3 regions of the Alteromonas sp. 009811495 genome follow, and region 2 is predicted to be linked to each of the others. Evidence: predicted binding sites of a transcription regulator. Region 2 holds the regulator's gene; each other region holds the start of a gene.

Region 1 (11,056 bases), 280 kb from region 2:
TTGTTTTGATCGTCACTGAATTTTTCATCGATAAACTGCCCATTTCTAAACAGCTGCACACGCCAACCCGGAAGTACAAACTCTTCAATAGTGGTTTTGGAAAAGTTCCGTCGCCCCTTGTCATCGCCGTTGTGAACGAGGAAACCCAGCGATTGGCTGGGGGAGGTGACAACATTGTCTCCGACTAATTGAATATCACCTAATTCATAAGTTAAGCCTCGTTCGCTAAGTAACGTCGCGGTATCTTCTAACGTTCTCGTCAGTCGTAAGAAGTGTTGGCTAGTATCCCTTACTCGACTCATTCGAAAGTTGGTTTCGTGCTTAAGTAAATCGAAACCAGCATTGATATTGACACTTAATCGTTCTGATTGCGCGTTCCTGTCTTGCGCTACAACGCGATAACTAAACAATGGGGAGGTATAAAAGTGGTACGTATCGTCAATAACACGGTCGATACTCTCGGTATCTTTTTTATAAAACGTTGGGACAATCAACTGAGGCTCTGTGGTATCTATAAATTCTATATCATTGCTGGTAAGACTTAATACCAAAAGTGAATCATCGAACTCATAACTTACGGGCAGCAAAGCTGGCAGCGCATTTACATCAATGTAAAGGTCAAAATCGTCTTTACTCCAATAAAGGAAGTCGCGAGAGTTTGTACTGGTAGATGAAAATTGAATATCAAAATCGCAGTGGCTTTCAGCGCCTTGCGAAGCAATATTATTCGTAGGAATGTCTATGTTCCAATTCAGGCCCATTGCATCTACAAGAAGTGAAACAGGAACAAGCAAATGATCATCGACGCTGTAAACATCTAATCCGTCCCACACCGGGCGCCCGTTTAAGCGTAAAACGGCAATATAAAAGTTGTCTTCATCGAGTGTTACGCGCTTAAAAGGCTCGCTGATATTACAATTTGCTGCGAACGCACTATTTGTTAACGCAAGCAGCAAAAGCAGAACGAGCCTGAACATAAAGATCTAAAAGTGGGTTAGTTAATAGTATGGGGGATAGAGAGTGCTAGACTACCACCAAATTTTTCGTTTTCTGTATAGCGGATTACCACGTCGCCCTTTGACGCATTAGTTAACGGTATTAATACTTTTCTGCGTTCCAGGGGACGATAAACGGCTACGTTGTTTAGCACACCTAAGGTTTCACCATTTGTCGTTTCCACCACATAATTGCCGAACAAAGAACGATTCCCCGTTCTTGTTTGCCATACCTGTATATGGGGCTGGCCGTTATGCATCACAGTAGAGGGTGAGGCAAGACTTGATTCAGCAAACACCTCACCGTGACGAACTATAATGGGTACATTGTATGCCAGCTTACTTGCAAGGTTAACGTTGCCGCCTTCAGTAGGAGCTAGTTCAGTTACGATACGCAATACCGCACGATATTCGCCATCGGCAAGTCCTGACGGTTTTCTTAAAGCAAAGCGAAGTGCCTGTCTTTCACCTGGCTTAATAGTGCCTCGCTTTGGCGAAAAGCGAATAAACTTATCGGCAGCCAATGGGTCGCTATTAACGCTATAAATAGCACCCTCTTCGGTCATTTCGTTAAGCGTTAATTCAGCAGTGTACTTAAACTCTTTAGCACCCGTATTTCTTAATTGCAGTGAAGCGGTTCGGGTTTTACCGTCGAAATAGACTCTAAATTTAGATAGCGCGACATTGGCTGAAACCTGCGTTGAAAGTATTAGCCCAAAAAGTAAAAATGTATAAAAAAAGAAACGAGAAAAGAATGGTGTACTGCGCATAAAGTGAAGGTCCCAACTGCATGATTTGAGAGTGAAAGGGTGCTTGAATTAGCACCCTACTTTAGCAGTTTTACTGGAAAGATACATCTACGATGTAGTTTGCTGTATAGCTGTCACCAGGTGTTAGTGCAGTAGTAACAGTCATCTGACCGTATACGTCAAGCGTTAAGTTATCACCCGTACCATTAGTCGTTACAGCAATAGCGGTGTTGTCAGCGTTATTTTCATGTGTACCAACAGCGCCGTTGATATCAAACTCAGATACAAATGAAACATTAGTACCAGCTTGACCTGTAACGGTTACGTTTAGTGGTACGTTAGCGGTCAGCCCACTTACTGTGATTAGACCAATAGCAATGTTTGCGTTGGTTGCATCACAGCTTCCTGCAACTGCACCTGTGTTGTCCATTGTACAAACGGCACCTGAAGTTGGTTGCATCGCACCAAAATGAAGTGCAGTAGTTTGTGCAATTGCCGCATCAGAGATGGCGTTTACAGTAGCTTGAAATGTACTATTTGCAGCAATTGTTGAAGCAGATAGCGTTGAAAGTAGCGCAAGAGACACTAAGCGTTTTTTCATGTGTATATCCCAAATTATCCCTAAAAGTGTCACCTAACTTCCAGTGACACGAAAATGTTATGAATTTTATAGTGGTGATGTACGCTGTTTTAGACTGCTAGCATACTTCGATGGTTATTCAACCACATGACTTGACAAAAGATAAAGTATCAACACACATAACTAATTAAGCAGTGCCCTGACTACAGATGAGAATTGGAATTGTTAACTTCGTTAGCTTTTGTTTTAAATGGGATTTTTGTGATTTTGGAGTGTTTTTTTTGGACTCGAAAAACAGCTTAATACTTTCGTATAAATTTTCAATTAGCCCAAAAATGCTATTTTTTTTAATACTTTAGGCGAGTTTTTTTCATGAAAAATCGACTTTTTCCACGAAATGCACAAATTGCAAGATAAAAGATCTCAGCAATTTACGTTAAAGGTATGTGAAAATATCACGAAAATGGCGTCCCCACCGCGACTCGAACGCAGATCTAAAACTTAGGAGGTTCTTGTTTTATCCAGTTAAACTATGGGGACAGCATCTTGATTATACGTAAAAAATTAGTCCTGTTAACCCATAGAATTGAATCACACTATTTCTTCACAACAAAATCGTTCTCCTGAATATTAGCCACAATACCTGTATTCTTACTCACTACTGACGAGGAGTTGCTATACGCGTTACGCACAACAAAAGTACCAGGGTAAAGGTGATATTGAAGGTATTTACGACCATAGTTGTCTATGACTTCTTTTGATTGATAAACGTATAGTTCATCATTATTACTGACGCCGTTATCTCGCCCTAAAGATACCGAAATAACATCGCCTGCAACGTGGATAACTCGCCCTGTGACTGGCTGGCATGCTGTCGCTTCTTTTATATCTTGCACGGCGTCTTCAACGAGCTCTTGCACTGCTAGCCCGTAACGGGACTGCCAAAATGCGGTTGAGTATTCGTCAACATTCTCGAACTTGTCAAAACTCCACTGCGCACGTGTCTTGTAGTTGTGCGTGAACAGAAGACCACCATTGATACCATCGTATACGCGCAGGGTAAGCGAAAAATGTCTATGCTGTTTGTCGTCTTTCCAAGGTGTGAAAATTGATGATGGAGATGTTTCAATACTGAGGTCGTCTATACTGCCGAGAATAACGTACTGCGTGTTGCTTTGCTGAGAAAGATTGCGCACATTTTGTTCGGTAAATTGGGTTTTAAATTGGGCAGTGTGGGGCGCTATGTGCGTAAGTTTTAGGTTGTCAGTGGTATTGCGCATTATAAAACCAAAGCGCTCAGTAAATGCCTGGTCAAAGTTTACAATGTTACCATGAGTGAGTTGCTGACGGCTTTTAACTAAAAAGCGCGTTGTTGAAAAGTGTTTCTCATCAAATTGTGCGTCACATGATTGTGCTTTTGGAAAGATATCGGCTCTGATACCGACGGTAATAACGTTGCCATTGTATATTTCATCGACTAATTCTAATTGAGCAACTTCGCCTGAGGCGCTGATTGTCATTTCTTCGTTTTCAAGCAGCCCATTGGTAAGTGTGTGTACACTGTGGATAGACGCACCAGCGAATAACATTGCTTGTTTTAGTGCTTCTTGCGTAGCTTTCTTTCTTGCGTCTTCTTTATCGCCATCAATAATAACGGCTTGTCCTTTAGCTTCATACCATGCGGCATTTGCTTGCCCCATAAAAAGTGCAATTAGGCAAATGACCACCACAACAATGTTAAATAGGGCTGTTGCTGTCACTCTATTTAAATGTCGCACAATACACCTCTGTAAAATGTCACTAATACCTTGACGCAACGCGCGTCAGGCGTCTATTGATAAGGGCGTTTGGTTGTGTTGTTGTGCGCGGCTTTTACCGCGCTGTTTGTACCTTGTTTATTAAGGCAAGAAGCAAACGCATATGGGATATGCTAAAAAGATGCCAATAATCTTTGCCAAAAATCCGTCTATTGATTGCGTAACATTTCAGGCAATTTACGGCCCGTAATCAAACCTACAATGGATTCAGATTTACGAGAGTAATTCAAATGGGCGCACAAATTGCTTTATGAATTACTGTTACATTAATTCAAAGCCAATAGACGCTTAACAGCGTCAAAATGTTGTCTGAGTTGTTTTTGTCAGGAAATACGGTTATGCCATGTAAAGTGTCTAAGAAACTTAAGAATATCGGTCAATCTTCGTTGCTTGCTATTTCGCTAGGGGCTGCACTTTCTTTGGGTGGCTGTGGCATTATCGACAAGCATGTGGAATGGGAAACGGTGGAGCCCGAGAGCTATCCTATACTTAAAGCGGTTGGTTATGCGCCTATTGACTCTCAGCGCGGTGACAGCGAGAGCGCTAAGCTAATAATGGCAATGAGAGCTTCAAAACTTGATGCCTATCGCGAGTTAGCTGAACAAGTATACGGGCAGCGTTTAGAAGGTAACCAATCTGTCTCGAGTCTTGTGGTTGAAAGTGAAACACTCAAAGCATCAGTAGAAGGTGTTATCCGTGGCGCTGAGGTTGTGAAGGCGTATCCTGTTGGAGATGACACTTATGTTACCGAACTCTCATTAGATATGAAGCAGGTCTACGACCTTTACCTAACGACAGCAAAGCCTAGAAGGGTGAAAAACGTTAAATACTATTAAGGTAGTGCCGAGTTAAATTGCGTTACGCACTTACGCCAGAACCCAAAGTGCCACCTTTCGGTTTACCTTTCTTATCGTAAGTCAACGATTCTTTGGCGCGTAACTCCATCATCAAATTGCGTAGGTGTGTGAGGCGTAGCTGTCCTTGCTCAACGGCTTTTTGATTGATTTGAGTTCGATACTTACAATCGTCTAAAAGCGACTTTGCTTTCTCTAGTAACGCTTCTTCTTTTTCAGTCATTTCTTGAACAGCATTTATCAACTGCTCCACCTGACCGTCAAGAGTTTGAATAGCTTCCAGTAAGACAGACTTCTCGTCGAGCAAACGCATCAGTGATTCTGCTTCGCGGGAACTGATCAATTGCAATTCTTTTTCAAGCAATAAAGCGAGTGTAGAAAGTTGTTCTACCTGTTTGCTTAGTGCCTGTTCCAAATTGCTCATCTGTTCTGTCACTTCGATACCTGTATTACATTGCTTATTAAGCTACTTACTAAATTACTTTAAAGATTAGTGGACTCTACATGCCAACGGGCATGCGTTTTACTTTGAGCTGAAGATTTCTGACTCAAGTTTTGCAATTTTGTTAGCCAGTACTTCTGGATTAACGCGGTACTCACCACTTTGAATTGCTTTTTTAAGACGGTCCACTTTTTCCTGATTCACAGGCGCTTCAGACCCTTTCTTTTGAACTTGATTTAACTGCTGCGCCGACTGTGTCAACGAAACAGAATCTTGACGTGGCGCAGGCGCTGTCGATGCAGTCTGAGCCGATGCCTGTTGTTGGGCTTGCTGCGTTTGATTTTGCTGCGCAACCTTGCCATTATCAACGGGAGTTTTAGGTAACCCATTGTTTATATTATTAATTGCCATAATTAATCCTCACTACCTTTTTGCCTCTGTTATCTGTATCGGCCTAGCGCGTATTTTCTTTAGCCTTTTTACTAACAAAAGCGGTAGATTTTCACTGCCTCAATCACAAGTGTATCACGACTTCTTCTGAACTGGCGACTCTTGCAATAACAGGCTTTTGGCTGGTGGCGTTAATCACTTTAATGTTATCACCTACAACACCGTCTTGTTGGGCAATTCCAGCTGTTTTTACTTCCATACCAGCCACCTGTGCGGTTATGGTAATCCTATCACCTTTACATACAAAGCATAGCATATTGCTTTGCAGTGCCTGACCATCAGTTACCCGCCGTTTTACGCGAGCGCCAACAAGCGCATCAATATCGGTGAAAGCGGTGAATCTAAGTTTTCGAATATCCACTTTGGCAAGTGATAGGTTTGAAGCGGTCAAAACCGTTCCTGGACTTACCGCGCCTTGAGTTACCACAATTTCCGTAGTGCGCGTAACTTGACCACTTGTGAATAAATACCAATCATTATCGCCACAACTCACACGAACAGATATGTACGACTGGGCGAGCGCTTCATCAGAAGCATGATATTGGAAGCCAGTCGGGCAATTGGGAATGTTTATTCTATCGTCTATCTTCACAATTGACACATCAGTGCTAGTATCTTGAGAGTTATCAGCAAGTTGTGACAATAAATATTGTTTCGCGCCTTCTTCGACTTTTTCGTGCATACTTTGCGAAGCATCACTCGAAATGGGGATAAGTCCCATCGCAACAAGTGTGACGAACGAATAAATGGTTCTGCTTAGGCTAGCGTACGTATTTTTCATCATGACTTTTCGTGTTCAGTTGTTGAGTTATTGACTATGCTTAAGTAACTCAATGCAGATAACAAAGTTGCAGTAACGTGCATTTTGGTCGATAACCAGAAGCAAGCGTCATTTTTCTGTCGTTTGACCTGCAAAAATTTAGTGATATTGTCTATCTTAAACATAGTAGGCAATGATCATGCCCAGTATTACTTAGAGGTGACCTATGTCGGGGATTTTAGATTCAGTTAACCAGCGCACCCAGCTCGTTGGACAGAATCGTTTAGAGCTGTTGCTGTTTAGACTGAACGGACGTCAGCGTTTTGGGATTAACGTGTTTAAAGTGCGTGAAGTACTTCAATGTCCACCTCTAACCGCAATGCCGAAGTTGAACCCGCTAGTACGCGGCGTTGCACATATCCGTGGGCAAACTATTTCAGTAATAGACCTGAGCATGGCTACCGGTGGTAAGCGTATTGAGGATTTGAAAAATTCCTTTATTGTTATCGCTGAATACAACCGCTCCGTTCAGGGATTTTTGGTGGGTGCTGTAGAGCGCATTATCAATACAAACTGGGATGCTATTATGCCGCCGCCTCAAGGTACAGGGCGCGCCAGCTACTTGACCGCGGTTACAGAAGTAGAAAATGAACTAATCGAAATCCTCGATGTTGAAAAGATTTTAAATGAAATTTCACCGCTCAATGCTGAAGTTAGCACTGAGGTTGCAGAGGGCTTAACCACCCAAGGCCAAGAGAACAAGATCATCTTTATTGCAGATGATTCTGCCGTGGCGCGCAATCAGGTCAAAAAGGCGCTAACAAGCCTCGGGCTTGAAATAGAGCTTGCCAAAAACGGGTTAGAAGCGCTCAATCGTCTAAAGGCTATTGCCGAAGAATATGGTGATGTAACAAATCGAGTAGGTGTATTGGTATCGGATATTGAAATGCCGGAAATGGACGGCTACACCCTTACTGCCGAAATCAAAAATACACCAGAGCTTCAGAAGCTTCATGTCGTTTTACATACCTCATTAAGTGGTGTGTTCAACCAAGCCATGGTGCAGAAAGTTGGGGCTGATGACTTTATCGCTAAATTCCACCCAGATGAGTTGGCTACAGCGGTCCAAAAATGGTTAATGACTGAATGCGAGTAACGGAGCAACACTGCATTGGCTAATAAAGATGTTTCGCCAGAAAGTTACCTTAAATTTAGAGACTTTCTCGAAAAGCAGTGCGGTATTGTATTAGGTGACAATAAACAGTACTTAGTACGAAGCCGCCTTGCCTCTTTGCTTTACAAGCATAAGTACGAATCTGCGGATGAACTCATCGATGTTGTTGTGCGCGGATTTGATCGCACACTTCTGCAAGGTGTGATCGATGCAATGACCACAAACGAAACGTTGTGGTTTCGAGATAATTACCCGTTCGATCTTCTCATCAAGGATTTATTGCCAAAACTCGCATCTAAGAATCAGAAGATCAGGATCTGGAGTGCGGCATGCTCTTCCGGCCAAGAGCCATATTCTATTGCCATGTCAGTACTTGAGTTCCAGCGTCAGCGGCCGGGCGCTCTGCGTGCTGGCGTTGAAATAGTGGCGACTGATCTTTCTTCTGAAATGCTTAAGAAGTGCGAGCAAGGTATCTATGACGAACTTTCACTTGCTCGTGGTCTTTCTGCGCAGCGCCGTGACACTTTTTTTGAGCAACACGAAACAGGCCTGATGCAAGTGAAGCCTGAAGTTCGGCGAATGGTTTCGTTTCGAAGTCTTAATTTGTTGTCAAGTTATGCAGGTCTTGGCCGCTTCGACATCGTTTTTTGCCGCAACGTCCTTATTTATTTTTCACCTCAAGTTAAACAGCGAATACTGCAACAAATTGCCGGACAGCTGCAAAGTGATGGCGTACTGTTCCTTGGCGCTTCTGAATCTATAAGCGCAGCGAGTGATATCTATAGCATGGTTAAGTGTCACCCTGGGCTCTACTATCAAAAAAAATAAATATTAATATGGGTTTGATTAATAAGTGTTTTTCTTCTAATCAAACCCGTTTTCTTACTTATCTTTCCCCGTCAAAAACACATTTTGGCATCTGCTTTGCTAAATAATCTTCAAGAAAGCCTAACCGCAATCAAAAATAAGTATCGATGACGTGTGTTGAACTTCCACATACATCACATGCTTAGAAGAGACTTTTTCATATCTCATCTTGTGGGCAAATAAACGCCAAGCCAAAAGATGAACACAGAGAAAGCAATACGAGTAAGTCAGAGGTCGATTTATGGCAATTAATTTAGACAAATTAGTAGGGTTTCACGAATCCGCGCTCAAGATACGCACAGAGCGTATGGAAGTGATTGCGGGCAACCTTGCCAACGCCAATACACCTGGCTACAAAGCCAGAGATATCGATTTTAACAAAGCTATGCAGTCTGCAATGAAAGAAAGTTCGGGCGGCGTCTCTTCTCACTCTTCAGGTGGTCTCGTTAGGACAAATTCTCGCCACATAGGCGGCAATTCAACGTCAGTAGCGGCAAATTTTGACATGAAATACCGAATCCCGACTCAACCTGATACGGGAGACGGGAACTCTGTTGAAGTACAAGCCGAAAGAAATCGATTTTTAGATAATGGGTTGCGCTATCAAGCAAGTCTTGAATTTTTGAATGGAAAAATTAAAGGCATGAAGAAAGCGTTAAGCTCTGGAGGTCAATAGTCATGAGTCTTTTTAATGTAATGACAATATCGAGCACAGGTATGGAAGCGGAAAATGTGCGCTTAAATACCACTGCAAGTAATATCGCCAATGCGAATTCGGTGAGCAGTAGTTACAACGAGACCTACCGAGCAAGACACCCTGTGTTTGCAACAGCGCTTCAAGATGCCATGCGTGATCAGTCAAAAGGTACTGGCGTGCAGGTAAGAGGCATTGTAGAGAGCGATGCGCCACTGCAAGTGGAATATGCACCAAATAACCCAATGGCAGACGAGAATGGCTACATCTATAAGCCGAACGTCAACATTGTGGAAGAAATGGCGAATATGATGTCGGCGTCAAAAGCTTACGAGACAAATGTGCAAGTTGCCGATACAACCAAAAGAATTTTCCGCCGCGTGCTTCAACTCGGTCAAGGGCAATAATCTGCCGCTTGGTTAATGTGAGGATAAACCAGTGAATACCATAAACAATACCGGCTTAAATACAGATTTGTATTGGCAAGAAGAGACGGTGAAGATTGCCGACGGGACTGAGCAGCAGCTATCGCAAGAAGATTTCTTCGCGATGTTGACTGAACAGCTTGCCAATCAGGATCCGACCGCACCGGTTGATAATGACCAAATGGTTGCTCAGATGACATCTTTTACTATGGCTGATGGCATTTCACAGCTAAATGAAAAGTTTGAGTCGTTCGCTGCTTCCATGACATCAAACCAAGCGCTTCAAGCCTCTAGTCTTATTGGTCAAAACGTATTGGTGCAAGGCAACGTGGGCTATATGGCAAATCAAGGTGACGGTATTTCAGGGGTAGTTGTGAACGAGAAGACAGTTCAGAACATGAAAATTACCATTGAAAACCAATACGGCGAAGTAATTAAAACAATTGATGCTGGCACTCAAACTGCTGGCAATATCGAATTTGAATGGGATGGCAAAGACAAGCATGGCAATGATGTCACCCCGGGCGAGTATGTAATCAATGCTACCGGTGAGTTGAACGGTGAAGGTGTTCAGTTGAACACAGCCGTAAACCGCCATGTGGGAAGTGTCAGTTTGGCCGGTAGTGGTCAAGGCGTAATTTTGAATTTGGATGGTGATGTCAGTATCAATCTTGATGACGTCATTCAAATCGGCAGTTAGTAGGAGAATCAATAATGTCTTTTAATATTGCACTGAGTGGCGTATCTGCCGCACAAAAAGATTTGGATGTAACCGCCAACAACATCGCAAACGTAAATACAGTTGGCTTTAAGGAATCTCGTGCAGAGTTCGGTGACGTTTATGCGGCATCACTGTTGGCTGGCGGTAAAACCAAAGTGGGTGATGGTGTTTTAACACAAGAGGTTGCACAGCAGTTTTCACAAGGTAGTTTGCAATTTACCAATACTTCACTGGATTTGGCGATTACCGGCAATGGCTTTTTTGCCACTGTACCTGAAATAACCTCTCGCGATTTTTCTTTCACTCGCGCAGGTCAGTTCAAACTAGATAGTGATAACTTTGTCGTTAACAGTAATGGTGACAACCTGCTAGGTTTTCCAGTGAATGCTGATGGCACGAGTGCATCGGTTGCATTAAGTACCACCGAGCCCGTGCGAATTCCTGATTCTTCGGGTTCGCCGCAACAAACTTCTGAAGTCGACATTAGAATGAACCTACCGGCGGGTGATTCAGCACTTGATCCGGCAG
Region 2 (11,056 bases):
CAGTTTGATTGTCGTAGTATCCCATTGCAATAGCGTAGGTAGTAATTAGGTATTGGCGAAAAACACTGATGTATTCACCCATCTTTTCCTGTGGTACTGACTTAAAGTGCTTGCCCAAAACCATAAACGCAGCAAACTTATAATCAATATGCGGTACAAGCTCTTCTTCCATAATGGTACGCAGCATTTCTGGATCAGCTTTAATTGCTTCTTGGTTTGCCTTAATACGCTCAAACGTTCTATTTGCAACGTCTTGAACGAGTGCATACGGGTTCTGCTCATTCACTTCCTGTGCGCTGACCGACCCTACTACTGACATCATCATTATGCCAATTGCTACCATTAACTTTTTCAAAGTAACTCTCCTAAAACAATCTCACTTATGCAGACCCGTTGATACACTGTTTAGTTTCAACGAACCGCATCAAATCTTTATATCTATGCGTTTATTTACGCAATTAGTCTTCGTCACTACCGCGGTTAAATAAGAATTGGCCAATCAAATCCTCTAATACCAATGCTGACTTAGTATCTTGGAGGTAATCACCATCTTGTAAATTCGCCACACCATCGAAAGAGAAACCAGGCTGAAACCCAACATATTGCTCTCCAAGAAGACCTGACGTCAAAATGGATACCGAACTGGTTTCTGGAAAACCGTTGTATTCTTTAAGAATCGATAACTCAACAACTGGCGTGAAGTCTTCCTGATCTAAGGTAATCGAAGATACTCGCCCCACTGTAACGCCACCAACCTTGACGGCAGAACGGGGCTTCAATCCACCAATGTTGTCAAATTTTGCATATAGCGTGTAGGAATCGCCTTCTGTTGCAACCGTTTGGTTAGCCACTTTTAGCGCCAACAACAACAGTGCGCCGATTGTCAGCATGACAAACACACCAACCATGACTTCCGTTTTATACTTGTTCATTCCGATCCCCTACTCGATACCAAACATAAGGGCGGTAAGTACGAAATCCAGCCCTAATACTGCTAATGATGAATACACTACTGTTTCAGTAGTGGCTTTGCTGATCCCTTCCGATGTTGGAATAGAATCGTACCCTTTAAATATGGCAATCCAGGTCACAACCAAGGCAAAAACGAGGCTTTTTATTACACCGTTCACTACATCTTGGTTCCAATCTACTGTGGACTGCATAATTGACCAATAACTTCCTGCATCAACGCCTAACCAGTCAACGCCCACTAAGTGCCCGCCTAGTATACCAATTGCGCTAAAAATGATCGCAAGCATTGGCATAGCTAACATACCTGCCCAAAAGCGCGGAGCAACAATACGGCGTAGTGGATCGACAGCCATCATTTCGAGGCTACTTAACTGTTCGGTCGCTTTCATTAGTCCTATTTCGGCAGTTAATGCTGAACCCGCTCGCCCTGCAAAAAGTAGTGCAGTAACAACAGGCCCAAGCTCTCTTAATAACGAGAGCGCTACCATGGGACCTAGGCTACCTTCTGCACCATAATCCACCAAGATAGTGTAGCCTTGAAGCGCCATTACCATGCCAATAAAAAGTCCTGACACCATTATGATAAGCAGTGATTGAACACCAACCACGTAAAGTTGCCTGATAATCAGCGGGATATTTTTAATACGAGGTACGGCGATTAATGCACCAAATAGCATAATGGCGGCACGGCCAATTGCCGTAATTTTACCTATGGTGTTCGCACCGACGGATTGTAAGAAACTCATTTACCCGCCCCCAGAAAGCTCGTTTTCAGATCAGATGCCGGATAATGAAATGGGACAGGGCCATCAGCTTTTCCTTTCAGAAACTGCTGTACTAACTCACTGTCACTTTCTCTAATTTGTTGCGCACTTCCTTCACCAATTACCCGCTTATCAGCAAGAATATAAATGTAATCAGCAATGGTTAATACTTCCGTGACATCATGGGTTACCACTATGCTGGTAAGATTTAATGCGTCGTTCAGTTCACGTATGAGTTTAACAAGAACCCCCATTGAAATAGGGTCCTGACCTGCAAAGGGCTCATCATACATAATTAAGTCAGGGTCAAGAGCGATTGCTCTGGCCAAGGCTGCGCGTCTCGCCATACCGCCTGACAATTCACTTGGCATTAACTTCGCTGCCCCGCGTAAACCTACAGCCTGTAGCTTTAAAGCGACAATAGTAGCGATCACATCTTCTGAAAGTTGGGTGTGCTCACGCAGCGGGAAGGCCACGTTGTCAAACACGCTCATGTCAGTAAAGAGCGCGCCACTTTGAAATAACATGCTCATTCTGCGTCGGGTCTGATATAGCGACTTCCTCGACATAGAGACAATGGAGTCCCCGTCGAACTTCACATCACCTTCATCAGGTGTTAACTGGCCGCCGATAAGGCGCAGCAGTGTGGTTTTACCAATACCACTTGGGCCCATTACCGCAGTAATTTTTCCCTTGGGCACTTTAAGCGAAATGCCATCGTAAATAATACGATCGGCACGCTTAAAGGTAAGGTTGTCTATTTCAACTAAATGATCCATAGCGTGTTTAATGTCGACCCTTGACCTAATGAAGCCGCCAGTATTTACATCGGCGGGCTTTATAAAAATTTATTTAACATCGAGAACATTCAAGTTCTATGCCTTCGATTACTTTCACAGTAAAGTTTACTGGGCAGTGTAATCTAGTGACATTCTACGCTTTTTCAAGGGCGGCGCCAAAGTCAAAAAGTTACAAGTTATGTTCGATGAATACGAATGATTAAGCCTGTCAGCCCAATCGCTGTTTTAGTTGTCTTATTCGAAAAGCCCTATAACACTTATCTGGGCACTAAAATGGTAGAGTATTTTTTATTAACTGAAACTGAACGAGCTCATCGTAACGCCTGATTTTACAGTAAATTTCGCTAAAATCTGGTCGCTTGTCGTGTGTTAAAGGCAATGCAACATGTTTATAGAGTGTGGTAACGCCCAAAACAGATACTTTATCGGTACAATAAAATAAAACGCACTTCCCATATGCAAATGGCACTGTTTTTGCGACAATCTAGCGAAATACTTTTTATTACAGGTTGTTGTGCTTTTAAACATCGTAATTTTCATCGTAGGACTAGTGATTTTAAGTTGGAGTGCCGATCGCTTTGTATACGGTGCATCTGCACTGGCGAAAAACATCGGAATATCGCCGATGATGATAGGTCTCACTATTGTGGCGATGGGCTCATCAGCCCCTGAAATCGTCGTATCAGCGATTGCCTCAGCAAACGGAAATATGAACACTGCGGTAGGTAACGCATTAGGGTCTAACATCACCAACGTCGCATTAGTGTTGGGTATCACCGCGTTAGTTAAACCTCTTATCGTTTCCTCAACAACGCTTAAACGTGAACTCCCGGCGCTACTCATCATCTCGCTTATCGCAATAGGCTTTATGTTTGATGGCGAATTAAAATCCTACGAAGGCATTATTTTGCTAGGTCTTTTTATTTTTGTTTTAGCGATGATGGCGTGGCTCTCGCTACAAGTTGATAAAGAAGACCCTCTCGTTGCCGAAACTGCCGATGAAATCCCTAAAGATGTGTCGAACACGTCTGCTCTTATTTGGATTGGTGTTGGTCTTGTTATTTTGCCTTTAAGTGCCCATTTCTTAGTAAATTCCGCTGTAGAAATCGCGCGTTATCTTGGTATTTCTGATTTAGTTATTGGATTAACAATTATCGCACTTGGAACAAGCTTACCCGAACTTGCAGCCAGCATTGCCGGCGTGCTTAAAGGTGAGGATGATTTAGCATTGGGTAACATTATCGGCTCAAATATTTTCAACCTACTCGCCGTGTTGGGTATGCCAGGTCTAATAGCACCAGGGCTACTGGACCCTGATGTTTATAATCGCGACATGTACGTCATGCTTGGCTTGACCTTGCTACTATTCCTGTTTAGTTTCGATCTGATTGGCAAACGCACTATTTCTAGGCCCAACGGATTTTTATTGCTTGCCTGTTTTATCGGCTATCAATTCTGGCTGTTTGGATAATCATGAATAACGAATTACAAAACACCTACATTGCCTCTGCAAAACGCGTTATCGATATTGAAGCTAGCGCTATCGAAAATCTTGCCAGTCGCTTAAATGAAAATTTTGAGAAAGCCTGTGATATTCTGTTTTCCTGTACGGGTAAGGTCGTTGTTTCAGGAATGGGAAAATCCGGTCATATTGGCAATAAGATTGCTGCAACACTTGCCAGCACAGGTACCCCCTCTTTTTTCATGCACCCTGGCGAAGCAAACCATGGTGATCTAGGCATGTTGAGTAAGGGCGATGTATTGCTCGCTATCTCCAATTCGGGCGAGACGAGCGAAATTGTTAACTTGCTGCCCGTGGTGAAACGCTTAGGAATAAGAGTTGTCGCCATGACAAACAGTGCACAAAGCTCGCTAGGCCAATACGCTGATATCGTACTCGATATTAGTGTCGAGCAAGAGGCATGCTCACTAGGCTTAGCGCCAACCTCTAGCACAACAGCAACATTAGTTATGGGGGATGCACTCGCAGTAGCATTGTTAGACAAGAAAGGATTCACATCTGACGACTTTGCGTTGTCACACCCAGGTGGAAGCTTGGGCCGAAAGCTACTGCTTAAAGTAGGCGACATAATGCTCTCGGGTAGCGATATTCCGCTAACAAAGTCAGATGCAACCGTTGCCGAAGCACTCCTTGAAATTTCTAAAAAAGGATTAGGAATGACAGGCATTATTGATAGTGCCGGAATTTTGCTTGGCGTGTTTACAGACGGAGACTTGCGTCGTATTTTAGATGCGCGAGTTGATTTACATAGTGCCCAAGTTATTGACGTTATGACACAAGGCGGAAAAACAACCACTCAAGAAGAGCTAGCGGTTGAAGCATTGAACCTAATGGAAAGCCATAAAATTAGTGCATTGATGGTGGTTGACAGCGATCGCAAACCTATCGGCGCCTTCAACATGCATATGCTATTAAAAGCGGGGGTGCTGTAAATGGCGACAACGTTATATACCGATTTAGATGACACGCTCTTTAAGCGTCTTGCAGATATTAAACTGCTGGTATGTGATGTAGATGGTGTTTTTTCTGATGGGCGCATTTATCTGGGCAATGATGGTGAAGAGCTCAAAGCATTTCACACCCGAGATGGCTACGGCGTTAAGGCCTTAGTGAGTCATGGCGTTGACGTTGCAGTAATTACTGGGCGTCGCTCTACCATTGTGGAAAACCGCATGAAGGCACTCAACGTAGCCCATATCATTCAAGGCGAAGAAAATAAGTCTGCCGCACTACAAGCCCTAATGACTGAATTGTCATTGCGCCCTGATAATGTTGCCACTGTAGGCGACGACATGCCTGACACAGGTATGTTTGCCCATGCAAGTGTAAAAATTGCAGTTTCAGATGCCCACCCTTTTGTCGCTAAACAAGCTAACTGGAAAACTACGCTCCCTGGTGGATTTGGGGCTGTGCGCGAAATTTCTGACACAATCCTGCAAGCCAAAGGGGTTGAACAAGGTATTTTTGGAGCGAGTGTATGAGCCAATTTGGCTTCAATCGACTGGGGCTGAGCATTTCTGCGCTATTTATATTGGCGCTGCTAATGTATTTACCCACGTGGATGGAAGAGCCGCCAGAAGTAAGAAATAGCGGCGAACTTGATGCATTGAAACCCGCGTATAAGGCAAAAAATCTTACTACAACTCTTTATAATCAAGACGGACAGCTCAACCATAAGGTGTTTGCTGAATCGATGGAACACTACGATCAACTTGGCTTTGTATTGTTCCGTGCGCCACGCTACACACTTTATACTGATAACGCTACGTCACCGTGGGTCGTTACCGCTGTGGAAGGAACATTGTACAACAACGAGCTGATTCAGCTTGAAAATAATGTACAAATAGAGAACCAAACTACAGATGACTTTGTCAAAACCATTACGACACAATACATTCAGATTAATTTAGACAACAAGCAGATGACATCTGATCAACCAGTAGAGATACTGGGGTCGCAATATGTCATTCAAAGCAATGGGTTTAATGCGAATTTACGCACCCAAGAATATGAGCTTATCGATCATGTACAAACCACTTATTCCCCTAGCAACTAGCTTAATTTTAGCGTTGGCTAGTGGTTCCGTTTTCGCTAATGAAGATGACTTTTCTAAGCCAATTAAAGTCGATGCTAAGTCACAATTTGTTGATGGAAAAAATAAAACATCGTTGTTTAAAGATGATGTTCTAATTACTCAAGGCTCGCTTGTGATTAATGCCGACGAAGTTGAAGTTATCGCGACAGCGGGCGAAGGTAGAGAAGTGTTTGTCGCACGCGGTAACCCTGCGAGCTATACGCAAGAGTTTGAAGATGGAACGCCAGTATCCGCTAAGGCGAATGAAATTCGCTACGAAGTGATTAATCGGGTGATATCGCTTACAGGGAAGGCTGAACTAAAACAAGACACCAGTATGGTAAAAGGTGACAGTATTACCTTTGATATGATTACCGAGCAACTGCTTGCAACCGGTGGCGATGACGACAACGGTGAAGGGAGAGTGACAACTGTTTTCACTCCTGAAGCGATTCGCAAGACGAATGCTAAGGACAACGAACAAGATAACGAGGGCAACCAATAGCAATGGCTACTTTGAGCGCAAGAAACCTTGCTAAGGCGTATAAATCACGCCAGGTTGTCCGAGATGTCAGCCTCAGTGTATCGACAGGTCAAATTGTAGGGCTGTTAGGCCCAAATGGTGCTGGTAAGACCACAACATTTTATATGATTGTTGGGCTTGTTCCCCTTGATAAGGGCGCCATTGAAATTGACGACAACGAGTTAACACATCAGCCCATGCATGAGCGTGCACGCCGCGGAATTGGCTATCTCCCGCAGGAAGCATCTATATTTAGAAAGCTCACTGTGCATGAAAATATCATGGCAATTTTACAAACCCGTAAAGATTTAAATTCACAACAGCAGGAAGAAGAAGCCGATGCGCTACTTGATGAATTTAATATTAACCATATACGTAATAGTACGGGGATGAGTTTGTCAGGGGGAGAACGCCGCCGAGTGGAAATTGCGCGCGCCCTTGCTGCTAAACCACAATTTATTTTATTGGATGAACCCTTTGCTGGTGTTGATCCAATATCAGTAAATGATATAAAGAAGATTATTCAACATCTTCGAGATAGGGGTATCGGTATCCTTATCACTGACCACAACGTACGAGAAACATTGGATGTTTGTGAAAAAGCGTACATTGTGAGTCATGGCGAGCTTATTGCGCAAGGAACTGCGGAACAGGTTTTAAGTAATCAAAAAGTAAGGGATGTATACCTAGGCGAACAATTCAGGCTATAGTTAGTGTAACCGGATTGTCATTTTTCAATCTCGCTCAGGTATATTCAATTTAGAGCATTTAAATAAGACGTAGATGAAACCATCTTTACAGCTAAAATTTAGCCAACAACTCACCATGACACCTCAGTTGCAGCAGGCCATTAAACTGTTGCAGCTTTCTACGCTCGATCTTCAACAAGAAATTCAAGAAGCGTTGGATTCAAACCCGCTATTAGAAGTTGAAGAAGGCCACGACGAGCCTCAGCTTGAAAAAAATAACATCGATAATGATGACAGTGGGGTAGAAGCTTCTGCCACTGCATCAAGTGATACTTTGGAAGCTGGCGACGCACTAGAAAAAAATGATCTTCCGGACGAATTGCCAATCGATAGCACATGGGATGAGTATTATTCAGCATCGTCAGCGCCGGCACCAGGACCTGCCAGTGACGACGAACAAATTTTCCAAGGTGAAACGACTGAGGACATACAAGAACATCTATTGTGGCAGATGCGCCTCACCCCTTTTTCTGACACTGACCGCGCCATTGCAATGGCTATCATTGATTCCATTGATGAGTCAGGGTATCTAACCGTTACTCTTGAAGAGATTTTAGAGGCGGTTAACGCGCAAGAAGTCTCTGGCGAAGATGAAGAGGAACTCATTGAAATGGACGAAGTAGAATGTGTATTAAAGCGCATTCAAATGTTCGATCCCATTGGTTCTGGTTCGCGCACCCCGCAAGAGTGCTTGATGGTACAGCTTCGCCAATTCGCAGATGATACACCATGGCTTGCCGAGGCAAAGCAGTTAATAGAAGACTATTCTGATTTGCTGAGCAGCAAAGATTACCGCACCTTAATGCGCAAGAGCCGATTGAAAGAAGATCAGCTTCGCGAGGCTATGCGTTTGCTGCAAACCTTGAATCCTCGCCCAGGTAGTGCTTTAGTTACTAAAGAACCTGAGTACGTTATTCCAGATGTATCGGTTACCAAAAAGAATGGCCGTTGGGTGGTTGAGCTGAACCCTGATAGCCTGCCAAAACTTAGCGTCAATCAACAATATGCCGCAATGAGTCGCCGTGCAAAGAACAGTAGCGATTCACAATTTATCCGCTCACACATGCAAGAAGCCAAGTGGTTTATCAAAAGCCTAGAGTCGCGTAACGACACACTGATGAAGGTAGCAAATTGTATTGTGCAGCAACAAATGGGCTTTTTTGAGCATGGCCCAGAAATGATGAAACCAATGGTATTAAATGATGTCGCAGAAATGGTAGATATGCACGAATCGACTATTTCACGTGTGACAACACAAAAATACATGCATACCCCTCGTGGCATCTTCGAGTTGAAGTATTTCTTCTCTAGCCATGTTGCAACGGAGTCAGGTGGTGAATGTTCATCAACCGCCATTCGTGCATTGATCAAAAAACTAGTGGCAGCTGAAAAACCCAGTAAACCACTAAGTGATAGCAAGATTGCTTCATTGTTGGCCGAGCAAGGCATTAAAGTTGCCCGGCGGACAATAGCAAAGTACCGGGAATCGTTATCGATCCCGCCGTCGAACCAACGCAAGAGCCTTATTTAACGGGCTTAATAATATAAGGAAGACGAAATATGCAAATCAACCTTACTGGTCATCATGTCGAAATCACCGACTCTTTGCGTAATTATGTCGATACGAAGTTCAGCAAACTTGAACGTCACTTTGATCACATTTCTAATGTGCATGTCATCCTGAACGTTGAAAAATTAAACCAAAAAGCAGAAGCGACAGTTCACTTAAGTGGCGCTGAAGTATTCGCATCCTCAGAAAATACCGACATGTATGCGGCGATTGACAGCATGGTTGATAAACTCGACCGGCAGGTAATCAAGCATAAGGAAAAACTTAAAAAGCACTAGTAGTTAATTAAGTATGGATATACAAGCCATCGTAAGTCTGGACCGCACTGAATGTGCGGTTCAATGTAATAGTAAAAAGCGTATTTTAGAGATCATTGCTGATATTGCTGCGAAGAACAACGCGCATATCGACCAGTCGACGGTACTGAATAGTTTGTTGGCGAGAGAACGAATGGGTAGCACAGGTATCGGAAACGGCATTGCCCTTCCCCATGGTCGCTTAGCTGGCCTTGATAGAGTTATTGCCATTGTTGTTACCAGCACACCAGCTATTGATTTTGATGCGCTAGATGAAAAACCTGTCGATATTTTCTTTGCACTATTAGTACCTGAAGAACAAACCGAAGGCCATCTACAAACACTAGCCACAGTCGCTGGCAAACTGAGTAATAAAGACACTATTAAGGCAATAAGGCGTGCTACCACAAGCGATGACATTATAAATGCGTTAGCGTAACTCGCTGCTATACAACATTACTGCATTAAGCGCTTATCAGTGTAAAGGGAGAATATAAGTGAAGCTGATTATTATCAGTGGTCGTTCGGGCTCAGGAAAATCAATTGCACTGCGCGCTCTTGAAGACTTAGGGTATTACTGCGTTGACAATATTCCGGTTAACTTGCTCCCTACGCTAACGCACACAGTGGTTGATGAATACGACCAAGTCGCCGTTAGCATAGACGTACGTAACCTGCCTAAAAATCCAGACGATTTAGTAGAAATACTTGATTACCTGCCTTCGTCTTGGTCGATGACCATTGTGTATATTGATGCTAGTGATGATGTGCTCGTTAAGCGTTTTAGCGAAACACGCAGATTGCACCCGCTGGCCAAGCTCAACAAGTCTCTCTCTGAAGCCATTCGCGCAGAGTCAGCGCTGCTGGCCCCTATTGTCGAGCGAGCCGATCTCTATTTGGATACCGACAAACTCACTATTCATCAACTCGCTGAGCTAATACGCGAACGTATTCTTGGTAAGAAAAGCTCGCGATTAGTGCTTGTTTTTGAGTCATTCGGCTTTAAGCACGGCATTCCCAAAGATGCAGACTATGTATTTGATGCACGGTTTTTGCCCAACCCTCATTGGGAACCAGATTTAAAGCACTTGACTGGGCTAGACGCGCCTGTTGAAGTATTTTTAGGGTCTCAACCTGTAGTAACAAAATTTATTTGGCAAATACAGAACCTGATCACAACGTGGCTTCCACATTTAGAGCGCAATAATCGCAGTTATGTCACCGTGGCAATTGGTTGTACTGGCGGACAGCACCGCTCGGTATACATCGCCCAAGCGCTATCAAAAACATTTTTGGAAATTCATCCAGACGTTCAAATCCGTCACAGAGAGTTGAACCAGTAATGATTATTGAGAAAACACTCACAATCGTTAATAAATTAGGGCTTCATGCTCGTGCTGCCACGCAACTTGTACAACTAGCCAACCAATTTGACGCCAAAATTGTGCTTAAAAAGGGTGACAAGGAAGCTGACGCAAATAGTGTGCTGGGACTAATGATGCTTGAAAGTCATCAAGGTGAACAGGTCAACGTTGTCGTGCAAGGCAGTGATGCCGAAGAAGCCATGGCAGCCATTGAGCAACTTATTGAAGGTAAATTCAACGAGGCCGAGTAAGTGCTCCCGCCCAATACAAGCACTTGAATTGGCGAAATAAACAACACTTAGTCATAATAACGTCATTATGCTCGCAATTGTCATGACAGCTTCATCACAATTGCGATATTCTACTGCATAAATCCCAAATTGCCCTGTAGACAAATTGGGATGAGCTCGTTTCATCTAATC
Region 3 (11,056 bases), 350 kb from region 2:
TACGTGCACTGTTGGGTATTATGCTGACGCTAATCATCATGCCCGTTGTTCCACCGTCTCCGATTAATAATTTGGTCGATGTGGGTACGTTTGTGGTGGTTATTCAGCAGCTTGTCATTGGTGTTGCTATTGGTTTTATTTCTATGATGGTTCTCAACACCTTTGTACTAGCCGGTCAAGTTATTGCTATGCAAACCGGTTTGGGCTTTGCCTCGATTGTCGACCCAGTTAATGGTATTAACGTACCAGCGGTAGGTCAGTTTTATCTTATTTTAGCGACGCTGTTGTTTTGGACGCTTGACGGCCACTTATCCATGATCCATATGATTGTGATGAGCTTCGAGGCGTTTCCTATTGGTGAAGCATGGTGGACAGGTGAGCAATTCAGAGACATTGCACATTGGGCTGGCTGGATGTTCGTATCGGCATTGACCTTATCCCTCGCGCCTATTGTGTCGTTGCTTATTGTAAATTTGGCGTTTGGCGTTATGACCAAAGCGGCGCCACAGCTCAACATTTTTAGTATTGGTTTCTCGATTGCTCAGGTAATGGGGTTAATTATTATTTGGATAACACTCGATAATTTTACCGCTCACTTTGAAACCCAATGGTTTCGCGCTGAACAGTTTATGTGTGAGCTATTAAATATTTGTCCTTAAATAAGACAAGTCGCGGTAGAAATTGTTCGCGGAAAATGACAGGTTTGCGAGCAAGCTAAATGAAAAACTAGTCGAGAGGAGCGGGGCGACTTGCAAGCCTTCCACCGCATGGATGCGGTGGCAGAGCGCCCAAGGATGGGTTTACAGCGTGCTTGTAAGTTGCTCTGCTCCTATCGCAACAAAGGCAAATAGAGCAAACAAATGGCAGATTCAAGCGAAAAAACAGAAGACCCCACGGGGAAAAAACTCGATGATGCCCGGAAAAAAGGGCAGATTGCGCGATCCCGTGAACTCTCAACCACCCTAGTATTAGTGGTGAGTGCTTTCATGTTCCTGTTTCTCGGCGGCTGGATAGCCGAGTCGGTGTTTAAACTGACACAGCGCATGTTTATTCTTTCTCGCGATGAAACCTATGACACTACCCATATGTTCGGTGCATGGGGCGAAGCCTTTTCTACTATAAGTGCGCCTGTTCTGCTGTATATGGTCGTGGCCATGATAGCGGGAATTTATGGGTCAATAGCCCTTGGTGGTTATAACTTTACGTGGGAAGGAGCGAAACCCAAAGGGTCCAAAATGAGCCCAATCCAAGGGTTTAAGCGCATGTTTGGCATGAATGGCTTGGTTGAGTTACTCAAGTCCATCGCCAAAGTTGTGCTTATTATTGGCATGGCCATTGGGGCGCTATTGTACTTTCAAGATGAAGCACTCCACCTTGATATGGAGTTGTATCCCGGCAATATCTTTCACGCCCTTGATATGCTTAAGTGGGCATTTCTTATTCTTGCTTGCGGTATGATCCCCATTGCCATTATTGATGTGCCATATCAGATGTATAAGCACAACAAAGAAATGAAAATGACCAAGCAAGAGGTTAAAGACGAGCGCAAAAATGCCGAGGGCGACCCTATGGTTAAAGGCCGTATTCGTCGTTTGCAGTATCAAGCTGCCACTAAACGCATGATGCAGGAAGTCCCAAAAGCCGACGTGGTAGTAACTAACCCAACGCACTTCTCGGTTGCTATAAAATATGATGAAAGCGGCAACCGCGCCCCTGTTGTCGTGGCGAAAGGGGCTGATGAACTTGCCATGCATATAAGAAAAATTGCTACCGCAAACGATGTCCCTCTTATCCCTTCGCCTATGCTTGCTCGTGCTATCTTTTACTCTACCGAAGTCGATGAAGAAGTACCTAATGCGCTGTTTATGGCAGTGGCGCAAGTGCTTGCCCATGTTTATCAGCTTAAAGCGCACCGCGCTGGTAAGGGGAAACGACCCAGACCACTCAAACGGGATTTGCCTATACCACCTGAATACAGGCGGTAATTTCTAGGGGGGATTCCCGTCGTTTTATTTATCCAACGCGACTGTGGTAGCTATTCATCAAAGCTGGCACGTTAGTTGAAATGTTCCTATCAGAATAGTGAAAAGCGTCAATTTTCTGATAGTGAGACAGTAAGCGATGCAGTTATCCGGTTATCTTCAGCGTTTCGACAAAAATCAGCTGCAAAATTTTACCAGTGGTTTAGGTGCGCCAATCGTACTTTTGGCAATTATGGGCATGGTAATTCTACCTATGCCGCCGTTCTTGTTAGACGTACTCTTCAGTTTTAATATTGCACTTTCCCTTGTCATCATATTGGTCGCGGTGCTTACACAGCGTCCTGTCGACTTTGGTATTTTCCCTTTAGTACTCCTTATTGCGACCGTTTTGCGACTGGCGCTTAACGTGGCATCTACCCGTGTAGTACTCCTATATGGACACGAAGGCGGCGACGCTGCCGGTAAGGTAATTGAAGCATTTGGCGCGGTGGTTATTGGCGGTAACTATGCGGTGGGTATCGTGGTGTTTGCTATCTTGCTCATTATCAACTTTAAAGTGGTAACCGCAGGTGCAGGTCGTATTTCAGAAGTAAGTGCTCGCTTTACTCTTGATGCTATGCCAGGTAAGCAAATGGCAATTGATGCTGACTTGAACGCTGGGTATATCGACCAAGATCAAGCGCGCCAACGTCGTGAAGAAATTACCGCAGAAGCCGACTTTTACGGTTCGATGGACGGTGCGTCAAAATTTGTAAAAGGCGATGCGGTAGCGGGCCTTTTCATTATGCTCATCAATATAGTTGGTGGGTTATTCATTGGTATGATTCAGCATGATCTTACATTTGGAAACGCCATTGAAATTTACACTATCCTGACTATCGGTGACGGTCTTGTCGCGCAAATTCCATCGCTACTTTTGTCAGTCGCAACCGCGATTATCGTTACTCGTGAAAACGAAACTCAGGAGATGGGCAAAGAGATACGTGGTCAACTTGGTAATAATCAAGCCTTGTATATTGCCGCTGGTGTACTTTTTGTTATGGGTATTATTCCTGGCATGCCCCACGTTGCGTTTCTTGGTTTCTCTTTTTTGATTGCAGGCTTTGCTTATTGGCAATCACTACAAGAGAAGAAAAAAGCTGCCGAGCCTAAAGTCCCTGACGTGGTTAAGGATGAAACCGTTGCGCCAGAAGTCAAAGAGCTGGGTTGGGATGATGTACAGCAAGTCGATACCATTGGGTTAGAAGTTGGCTATCGCCTTATCCCGCTTGTCGATAAGTCACAAGGTGGCGAGTTATTAACACGCATTAAAGGCGTGCGTAAAAAATTGTCGCAAGAACTCGGGTTTCTTATTCCTCCTGTACATATTCGCGATAACCTCGATTTAGAACCAAATACTTACACTATTGCCATGCTCGGCGTGACCATTGGCGACTCACTCATTAGTCACGACGAGGAGCTTGCGATTAATCCAGGGCAGGTGTTCGGCAAGCTTGAAGGACGCGCAACGAAAGATCCCGCTTTTGGGCTCGATGCTGTATGGATAAAACCGAATAAGCGCGAGCATGCTCAAACACTCGGTTATACTGTGGTCGATGCCGCAACGGTTGTGGCAACCCATTTGAGTCAGCTTCTGACTAATAATGCCTATCAACTATTAGGTCATGAAGAAGCTCAGCAACTTCTTGATATGTTGGCAAAACAGCATCCTAAACTTGTTGAAGGACTGGTGCCGGATATTTTACCGCTTAGTACCGTAGTTAAAGTATTGCAAACGTTGCTATTCGAAGGCGTACCAATTCGTGATATGCGTACTATTGTTCAAACTTTAAGTGAGTATGGTACGCGTAGCCAAGACCCTGATGTACTGGTATCTGCAGTACGTATTTCGTTGAAACGACTGATTGTTCAAGAGATTACACAAGGCGCCAAAGAGATACCTGTCATAACCTTGGCGCCAGAGTTGGAACAGATGTTGCACCAGTCTCTTCAAGCGGGCGGTGAAGATGGTGCTGGCATAGAGCCAGGACTAGCAGACAAGTTGCAAAAATCATTGCAACAAGCCAGTCAGCAGCAGGAGCTCGAAGGCGAACCTGCGGTATTGCTGACGTCAGGCATGCTAAGACCTGTGCTGTCACGCTTCTTAAAGTATTCAGTTGTTGGGCTCCACGTACTTTCGTACCAAGAAGTGCCTGATGATAAGCAGATAAAAATAGTCAGTTCGGTCGGTCAATAATCTGACACTGAGCGATTGGAGAGGTTGCAATGAAAATAAGACGTTTCTTCGGCAAAGATATGCGTGAGGCGTTAAGCCAAGTAAAAGCTGAGTTGGGTAGCGATGCGGTTATCATGTCAAACCGCAAAGTGGCTGACGGTATTGAGCTTGTTGCAGCTTACGATAAAGAGCCAGAGGCTAAGTTGTCAGTGCCAAAACCCGCCTCTAAAGCGCCCGGTCAGAAAGCTGTTCCTAGCTTAAGTGAAATCATCGGTGATGACGGCCCAGACAGTTTAAAAGCGCTACTTGAAAAGCAACATGGTTCAAGCGCTCAGCCGCAAAGCCAAAAAGATACCTCTGCCAATGCGCAGCATGCTAATGAAATTGCATCGCACCTTAACTTTTCTGATGACTTTATTGATGAAGTTGAAGCTGCTCAGCCTCAACCTCAATCCCGTGCGAGCCGCTATGAGCAAGCAGATGCGTTTCCTTCACATCAAGCATCAAGCATAGATGAAACTGCGCCTAATCAATCAGACGAACTTGCTCAAATCAAAGAAGAACTCGCCTCGCTAAGAAACGTCTTGCAATATCAGGTGGCTGATTTGATGGAAGCGAAGAATAAGCGTCAAAAACCCGTTCATCAATATTTGATAACGCGTTTAACCGATATGGGTTTAAGTCATGCGCTTGCGACTCAGCTAATAAATTACACGCCTGCTCACTACAATGAGCGCGAAGCGTGGGTTTACCTTCTTAACCTATTGGCTAATCGCATAAATGTAACAGGTAACGATATACTTACCGCACAAGGCGCTGTTGCATTGGTGGGTCCTACTGGAACGGGAAAGACAACCACGGTAGCAAAATTGGCTGCGCGATATGCCCAAAAGTACGGCCCAGAATCAGTGGCAATGATCACCATTGATACGTACAGAATAGCTGCGTTTGAACAACTGGCTACTTACGGAAAGATAATTGGCTGTACAGTAAGAAAAGCACAAACCAGCGAAGAGTTAGCAGATTTACTTTTCCAACTGCGTCACAAGCGTCTAGTATTGATTGATACAGCAGGGTTTAGTCAGCGAGATAGCCGTTTGATTAAACAAATTAAGCAATTTGACAATGGTCAAATGCCACAAGTGAAAAAATATTTGGTAGCGCAGGCAAATACACAATATCCTGCACTGCAAAGAATAATTAAAGCGTATGATGAAATTGAACTAAGTGGCTGTATTTTCACAAAGTTAGATGAGTGCTACTCTTTAGGAGAGGTGCTTAGTGCTGCAGTTGAGTACCAGTTACCGGTTAGTTATGTCACCGATGGGCAAAAAGTACCAGAAGACATTAAGATTGCAGAAGCAAAATCTTTGGTTTCTGCTGCTGCAAAGCTTTATAAAAAGTACGGTTTGAATCATACTAGTAGTAACAACGCCATTAAAACAGCATAAGCAGTATGATTGACGACCAAGCGAGTAGCTTAAGAAAAATGAAGCAATCAAGGTTAATCAAAGTTATTGCCGTCACCGGAGGTAAAGGTGGCGTCGGTAAAACAAATATTACACTAAACACCGCCATTGCTATGGCTAAGCAGGGTAAGCGTGTAATGGTTCTCGATGCAGACCTAGGTCTGGCTAATGTCGATGTGATGTTAGGTCTTCGCGTCGAGAAAAATCTTTCTCACGTATTATCGGGTGAATGCACGCTTGATGAGGTACTCGTCACTGGTCCGCATGGAATCAAGATTGCGCCAGCGACATCGGGTACACAGTCAATGGCAGAGTTATCACCTACTCAGCATGCGGGTTTAATACGCGCCTTTAGTGAATTACGTTCACAAATTGATGTTCTCATCGTCGATACCGCAGCGGGTATCTCAGACATGGTATTAAGCTTTTCTAAAGCGTCGCAGGATATTATGGTTGTAGTGTGCGACGAGCCTACATCATTAACTGACGCTTACGCGCTGATCAAAATTTTGAATCGCGAACACGGTGTGTTTCGATTTAAAGTGGTCGCCAATATGGTGCGCGACGTGCGGGAAGGGCAAGAGCTGTTTAGTAAATTAAGTAAAGTAACAGGTCGATTTTTGGATGTTGCACTAGAATTAGTGGCAACTGTCCCGTTTGATGAAAATATTCGTAAAGCGGTACGCAAACAAACCGCTATCGTCGATGCCTACCCAGGTTCGCCTGCTGCCGTTGCAATTACTCAACTGGCTAACAAGGCATTGTCATGGCCAATCCCGGCTCAGCCAGGTGGTCATTTAGAGTTTTTTATTGAACAGTTGGTTGCAGAGAAAGCAGTAGGAAATCAGCGTTGAATAGCAAGGCAGCAGCTTATCAACAACAAACCGATAAGTCGCAGTTAGTCGAACGACATGCGCCTTTGGTTAAACGTATCGCTCATCACTTGATGGCGCGTTTGCCCGCTAGTGTACTTGTTGACGATTTAATTCAATCAGGCATGATTGGTTTATTAGAAGCTGCTCGCAATTTTGACGGCTCGAAAGGTGCGAGCTTTGAAACCTTTGCGGGTATTCGTATCCGCGGTGCTATGCTGGACGAGATTCGAAAAGGCGATTGGACGCCGCGGTCAGTGCATCGCAACGGTCGCGCGATAACAGAAGCCATTTCGCAAGTAGAAGGCGAGACTGGACGCGATGCCAGAGATTCTGATATTGCTGCTAAACTCAATGTGAGTTTGCAGGACTATCATCAAATGTTGAATGAAGTAAATGCTGGTAAGTTGGTTGGCATTGAAGATTTAGGTGTGTCTGAGGACGTTATTTCGACTGAACAAAATCGGGGTAGCGACGCACCACTTGAAGACTTGATGCAAGGTGCTTTCCAAAAGGCGTTAGCCCATGCGATTACAACATTACCTGAACGAGAAGCTATCGTGCTTTCTTTATACTATGATGAAGAGCTAAACCTACGAGAAATAGGTGAAGTACTTGATGTTAGTGAATCGAGAGTAAGCCAAATTCACAGTCAGGCCATGTTAAAACTCAAATCACGAATGAAGTCGTGGCAAGCTGACGAAGAATAGATATTAATAACAATTAACCCCTCACTGGAGGCTATTTTGGATAAAAGTATGAAAATTCTCGTGGTTGACGATTTTTCTACCATGAGACGTATCATCAAAAACCTACTTAAAGACTTGGGTTTCTCCAACATCCAGGAAGCGGATGACGGAAGTACGGCGTTGCCAATGCTACAGCAAGGCGACTTTGACTTTGTCGTTACCGATTGGAATATGCCGGGCATGCAAGGAATTGACTTGCTACGTGCTATTCGTGCCGATGACAAACTGAAGCATTTGCCTGTGCTAATGGTTACTGCTGAAGCCAAGAAAGAACAAATTGTTGCGGCAGCGCAAGCCGGCGTAAATGGCTATGTAGTTAAGCCTTTCACAGCTGCAACATTAAAAGAAAAATTGGATAAAATTTTCGAACGTTTAGGTTGATCCAGACGCTCACCAGAGAAACGAGGTTTACTGGATGTCACCAAATGTAAACGTTCCGATTACATTGGACGAAGCTAAACAACTTGTTGCCTATCTTGAAGAGGGTGACAACGCTTCTGCCAATGCGCTACTTGAAGCAGCCTCAATGAAGGAGAATGTTGAGCTGTTTGCAGAAGTAGGAAAACTGACGCGTCAACTTCATGATGCGCTCAATAATTTTCAGATTGACGATCGCATTAAGAATCTTGCGACCGAAGATATGCCTGATGCACAGTCTCGTCTGACATACGTCATTGAAGAAACTGAAAAAGCTGCTAATACTACTATGGATGCAGTAGAAGCGAGCATGCCAATTGCAGAAACGCTCGCTGAGCGCATCGAGAAAGTGATGCCTGAGTGGAAAAAGCTAATGAGCCGCCAAATAGAATTAGGCGAGTTCAAAGCGCTTTGTGCAGATTTAGATAACTTACTTGAAGAAAGCGCAGAGCAATCAACTAAGCTCACACAGTTACTGACAGAAGTATTGATGGCACAGGGTTATCAAGATTTAACTGGTCAGGTAATTCGCCGCGTTATCGACTTGGTAAAAGAAGTCGAGGACAGCCTAGTAAACATGTTAACCATGTTTGGCGAGCGCGACGGTTCAGAACATTCTAAACCTTCTAGCGTTAAGGCCGATAAAAATGATGGTGTACAAGCGGAAGGCCCAATTATCGACGCGGAAAATCGCGATGATGTTGTTTCTGGCCAAGATGATGTAGATGATCTTTTGTCTAGCTTAGGTTTTTAGGGGAGCGGGCGCATGTCGTTTGATGTTGACGAGGATATATTACAGGACTTTCTAGTAGAAGCTGGAGAGATACTTGAACAATTACAAGAACAGCTCGTTGATCTTGAGAACAATCCAGAAGACGCGGATTTGCTGAATGCAATTTTCCGCGGCTACCATACTGTTAAAGGCGGAGCAGGGTTTCTATCCCTGACTGAGTTGGTTGAAATATGCCACGGGGCCGAAAACGTTTTCGATGTTATGCGAAACGGGCAACGTACACTCACGCCGGAGTTAATGGATATTATTTTGCAGGCCACCGATGTGGTGGTAGAGATGTTTGAACGTGTTAAAGCGCGTGATCCTCTAGAACCTGCAGATGCACATCTTGTCGACTTATTACACAAACTAAGTCGCCCAGAATCTCCTGACGAAAATATCTTTGGCGATACTGCACCCAGTGCAACTCAGCCTGCAGAGGTTGAGGATGAGCCTGAACTTGTTATTGAAGAGTCAGAGCCTACATCGTCGTCAAGTGACGGTGGTGGCATTGATGAAATCACTGAAGATGAATTCGAAGCCTTGCTAGATGAACTTCATGGTTCAAGTGCTCCCGGTCAGTCTGCACCAAAAGCGGCAGCGCCAGCGAAAGCCGCTGAACCTGCACCAAGCGCAGGCGGTGATAGCGATGACATCACCGATGAAGAATTCGAAGCGCTTCTTGACGATTTACACGGTAAAGGTCAATTTGGCGGTAGCGAAGATGCAGCACCTGCATCAGCACCTGCGCCAGCGGCACCGGTATCTGCATCAAGCGATGAAGAAATTACTGACGACGAGTTTGAAGCGCTACTTGATCAATTGCATGGTTCGGGGCAAGGTCCTACCAAACAATCGTCAACGCCCGCTGAGCCAGTGGTAGATAAAGCGGCTACCGACGCGATTAACAAAGCGAAAAGCGAAGCGCCAGCAGCACCTAAGGCTAGTCCAGCGCCGCAAAAGGCTGCAGCAGCCGCTCCTGCTCCAGCGCCTGCTGGGGCAGCGAAGAAAGAAGCACCCAAAAAAGACGATAAAAAAGCCGCACCAGCAGCACCTCCGGCTGAGACTACAGTGCGTGTTGACACCAAACGCTTAGATCAGATTATGAATATGGTCGGCGAGTTGGTATTGGTTCGAAATCGCCTTATTAGTTTGGGTATTAATAGCAATGACGAAAGTATGTCGAAAGCTATTGCTAACCTTGATGTTGTAACAGGCGACTTGCAAGGCGCGGTAATGAAAACCCGCATGCAGCCAATCAAAAAGGTATTTGGTCGATTCCCCCGCGTTGTACGCGACCTCGCTCGAAGCCTCAAGAAAGAAATTACCCTTGAGTTGGTTGGTGAAGAAACCGATCTAGATAAGAACTTGGTTGAAGCATTGGCCGATCCGTTGGTTCACTTGGTGAGAAACTCAGTGGACCATGGTATTGAAATGCCTGATGACCGCGCAGCGGCCGGTAAACCGCGCATGGGGACGGTTCAGCTGTCTGCATCACAAGAAGGCGATCACATCCTTCTTACTATCGAAGACGATGGTAAAGGTATGGATCCCGAAAAGCTTAAAGAAATTGCGATAAGCCGCGGTGTGCTTGATGCAGATGCTGCAGCTCGTATGTCAGACGTGGAAGCTTTTAATCTTATCTTTGCCCCTGGGTTCTCAACCAAAACTGAAATTAGTGATATTTCGGGCCGTGGTGTGGGTATGGATGTGGTTAAAACCAAGATTAACCAACTAAACGGTACCGTTAATATCGACTCGCAGCTTGGTAAAGGTACGCGATTAGACATCAAAGTACCGCTTACTCTAGCCATACTTCCAACCTTAATGATTGTGGTAGGCAAACAAACCTTTGCGTTACCGCTTGGTGCAGTTAATGAAATTATTAACATGGACATCAAGAAAACCAATACGGTTGATGGTCAGCTGACGATGATTGTCCGCTCCAAAGCTATTCCGCTGTTCTTCCTTGGGGAATGGCTGATTCGTGGTCCTAAGAACATCGATAAAGAAAAAGGACACGTTGTTGTGGTACAGATTGGAACGCAGCAAGTCGGCTTTGTGGTTGATGCATTAATTGGTCAAGAAGAAGTGGTTATTAAGCCGTTAGATGCGCTCTTACAGGGCACGCCGGGTATGGCTGGTGCGACAATAACATCTGATGGTGGTATTGCACTTATATTGGATATACCGAGTCTACTGAAGCGTTACGCCCGTAAGCCCATAAAGTAGGGCTGTAATAATAGGAAAAGTAATCCATGGTCTTTAAAGTCCTGGTCGTGGACGACTCTACTTTCTATCGACGTCGAGTGAAAGAAATTCTCGATGCCGATAGAGAGTTGGAAGTAGTAGGCGAAGCGAGAAATGGGCGAGATGCGCTCGAGAAGTTAGAAACCCTCACTCCAGACGTAATAACAATGGACGTGGAAATGCCGATCATGGATGGAATTTCTGCGGTAAAAGCCATTATGGAGAAGCGTCCAACTCCTATACTGATGTTTTCCTCGCTAACCCATCATGGCGCGCAAGCCACACTTGATGCGTTAGAAGCGGGGGCACTCGATTTTCTGCCAAAGAAAT

What was found. Region 2 encodes sigma-54, which starts transcription at its own class of promoters, with help from an activator protein. Its sites were predicted from a motif close to GTTGGCACGNNNNTNGNNT; they were not measured.
Region 1: the regulator sigma-54 is predicted to act here: its motif matches at 4,252-4,270, upstream of OZ660_RS04980 (flagellar assembly protein T N-terminal domain-containing protein).
Region 3: the regulator sigma-54 is predicted to act here: its motif matches at 2,048-2,066, upstream of flhA (flagellar biosynthesis protein FlhA).

What each region holds. Positions count from the first base shown of each region.
Region 1 is NZ_CP113972.1:1,097,042-1,108,097, forward strand. It holds gene OZ660_RS04960 (MSCRAMM family protein) at 1-977, opposite strand, end outside; gene OZ660_RS04965 (hypothetical protein) at 995-1,765, opposite strand; gene OZ660_RS04970 (hypothetical protein) at 1,836-2,345, opposite strand; tRNA gene OZ660_RS04975 (tRNA-Arg) at 2,789-2,864, opposite strand; gene OZ660_RS04980 (flagellar assembly protein T N-terminal domain-containing protein) at 2,921-4,102, opposite strand; gene OZ660_RS04985 (LPP20 family lipoprotein) at 4,480-4,977, shown strand; gene flgN (flagellar export chaperone FlgN) at 5,000-5,431, opposite strand; gene flgM (flagellar biosynthesis anti-sigma factor FlgM) at 5,519-5,848, opposite strand; gene flgA (flagellar basal body P-ring formation chaperone FlgA) at 5,952-6,671, opposite strand; gene OZ660_RS05005 (chemotaxis protein CheV) at 6,874-7,803, shown strand; gene OZ660_RS05010 (CheR family methyltransferase) at 7,819-8,649, shown strand; gene flgB (flagellar basal body rod protein FlgB) at 8,930-9,364, shown strand; gene flgC (flagellar basal body rod protein FlgC) at 9,367-9,789, shown strand; gene OZ660_RS05025 (flagellar hook assembly protein FlgD) at 9,821-10,507, shown strand; gene flgE (flagellar hook protein FlgE) at 10,522-11,056, shown strand, end outside.
Region 2 is NZ_CP113972.1:815,733-826,788, reverse strand. It holds gene OZ660_RS03740 (MlaC/ttg2D family ABC transporter substrate-binding protein) at 1-355, opposite strand, end outside; gene mlaD (outer membrane lipid asymmetry maintenance protein MlaD) at 459-932, opposite strand; gene mlaE (lipid asymmetry maintenance ABC transporter permease subunit MlaE) at 942-1,718, opposite strand; gene mlaF (phospholipid ABC transporter ATP-binding protein MlaF) at 1,715-2,515, opposite strand; gene OZ660_RS03720 (calcium/sodium antiporter) at 3,051-4,007, shown strand; gene OZ660_RS03715 (KpsF/GutQ family sugar-phosphate isomerase) at 4,010-4,990, shown strand; gene kdsC (3-deoxy-manno-octulosonate-8-phosphatase KdsC) at 4,991-5,539, shown strand; gene lptC (LPS export ABC transporter periplasmic protein LptC) at 5,536-6,114, shown strand; gene lptA (lipopolysaccharide transport periplasmic protein LptA) at 6,083-6,637, shown strand; gene lptB (LPS export ABC transporter ATP-binding protein) at 6,640-7,365, shown strand; gene OZ660_RS03690 (RNA polymerase factor sigma-54) at 7,439-8,935, shown strand; gene hpf (ribosome hibernation promoting factor) at 8,965-9,252, shown strand; gene ptsN (PTS IIA-like nitrogen regulatory protein PtsN) at 9,266-9,709, shown strand; gene rapZ (RNase adapter RapZ) at 9,768-10,613, shown strand; gene OZ660_RS03670 (HPr family phosphocarrier protein) at 10,613-10,885, shown strand.
Region 3 is NZ_CP113972.1:1,163,748-1,174,803, forward strand. It holds gene fliR (flagellar biosynthetic protein FliR) at 1-659, shown strand, start outside; gene flhB (flagellar biosynthesis protein FlhB) at 861-1,985, shown strand; gene flhA (flagellar biosynthesis protein FlhA) at 2,122-4,218, shown strand; gene flhF (flagellar biosynthesis protein FlhF) at 4,248-5,648, shown strand; gene OZ660_RS05310 (MinD/ParA family protein) at 5,654-6,520, shown strand; gene OZ660_RS05315 (RNA polymerase sigma factor FliA) at 6,517-7,248, shown strand; gene cheY (chemotaxis response regulator CheY) at 7,285-7,668, shown strand; gene OZ660_RS05325 (protein phosphatase CheZ) at 7,703-8,458, shown strand; gene OZ660_RS05330 (chemotaxis protein CheA) at 8,471-10,708, shown strand; gene OZ660_RS05335 (protein-glutamate methylesterase/protein-glutamine glutaminase) at 10,735-11,056, shown strand, end outside.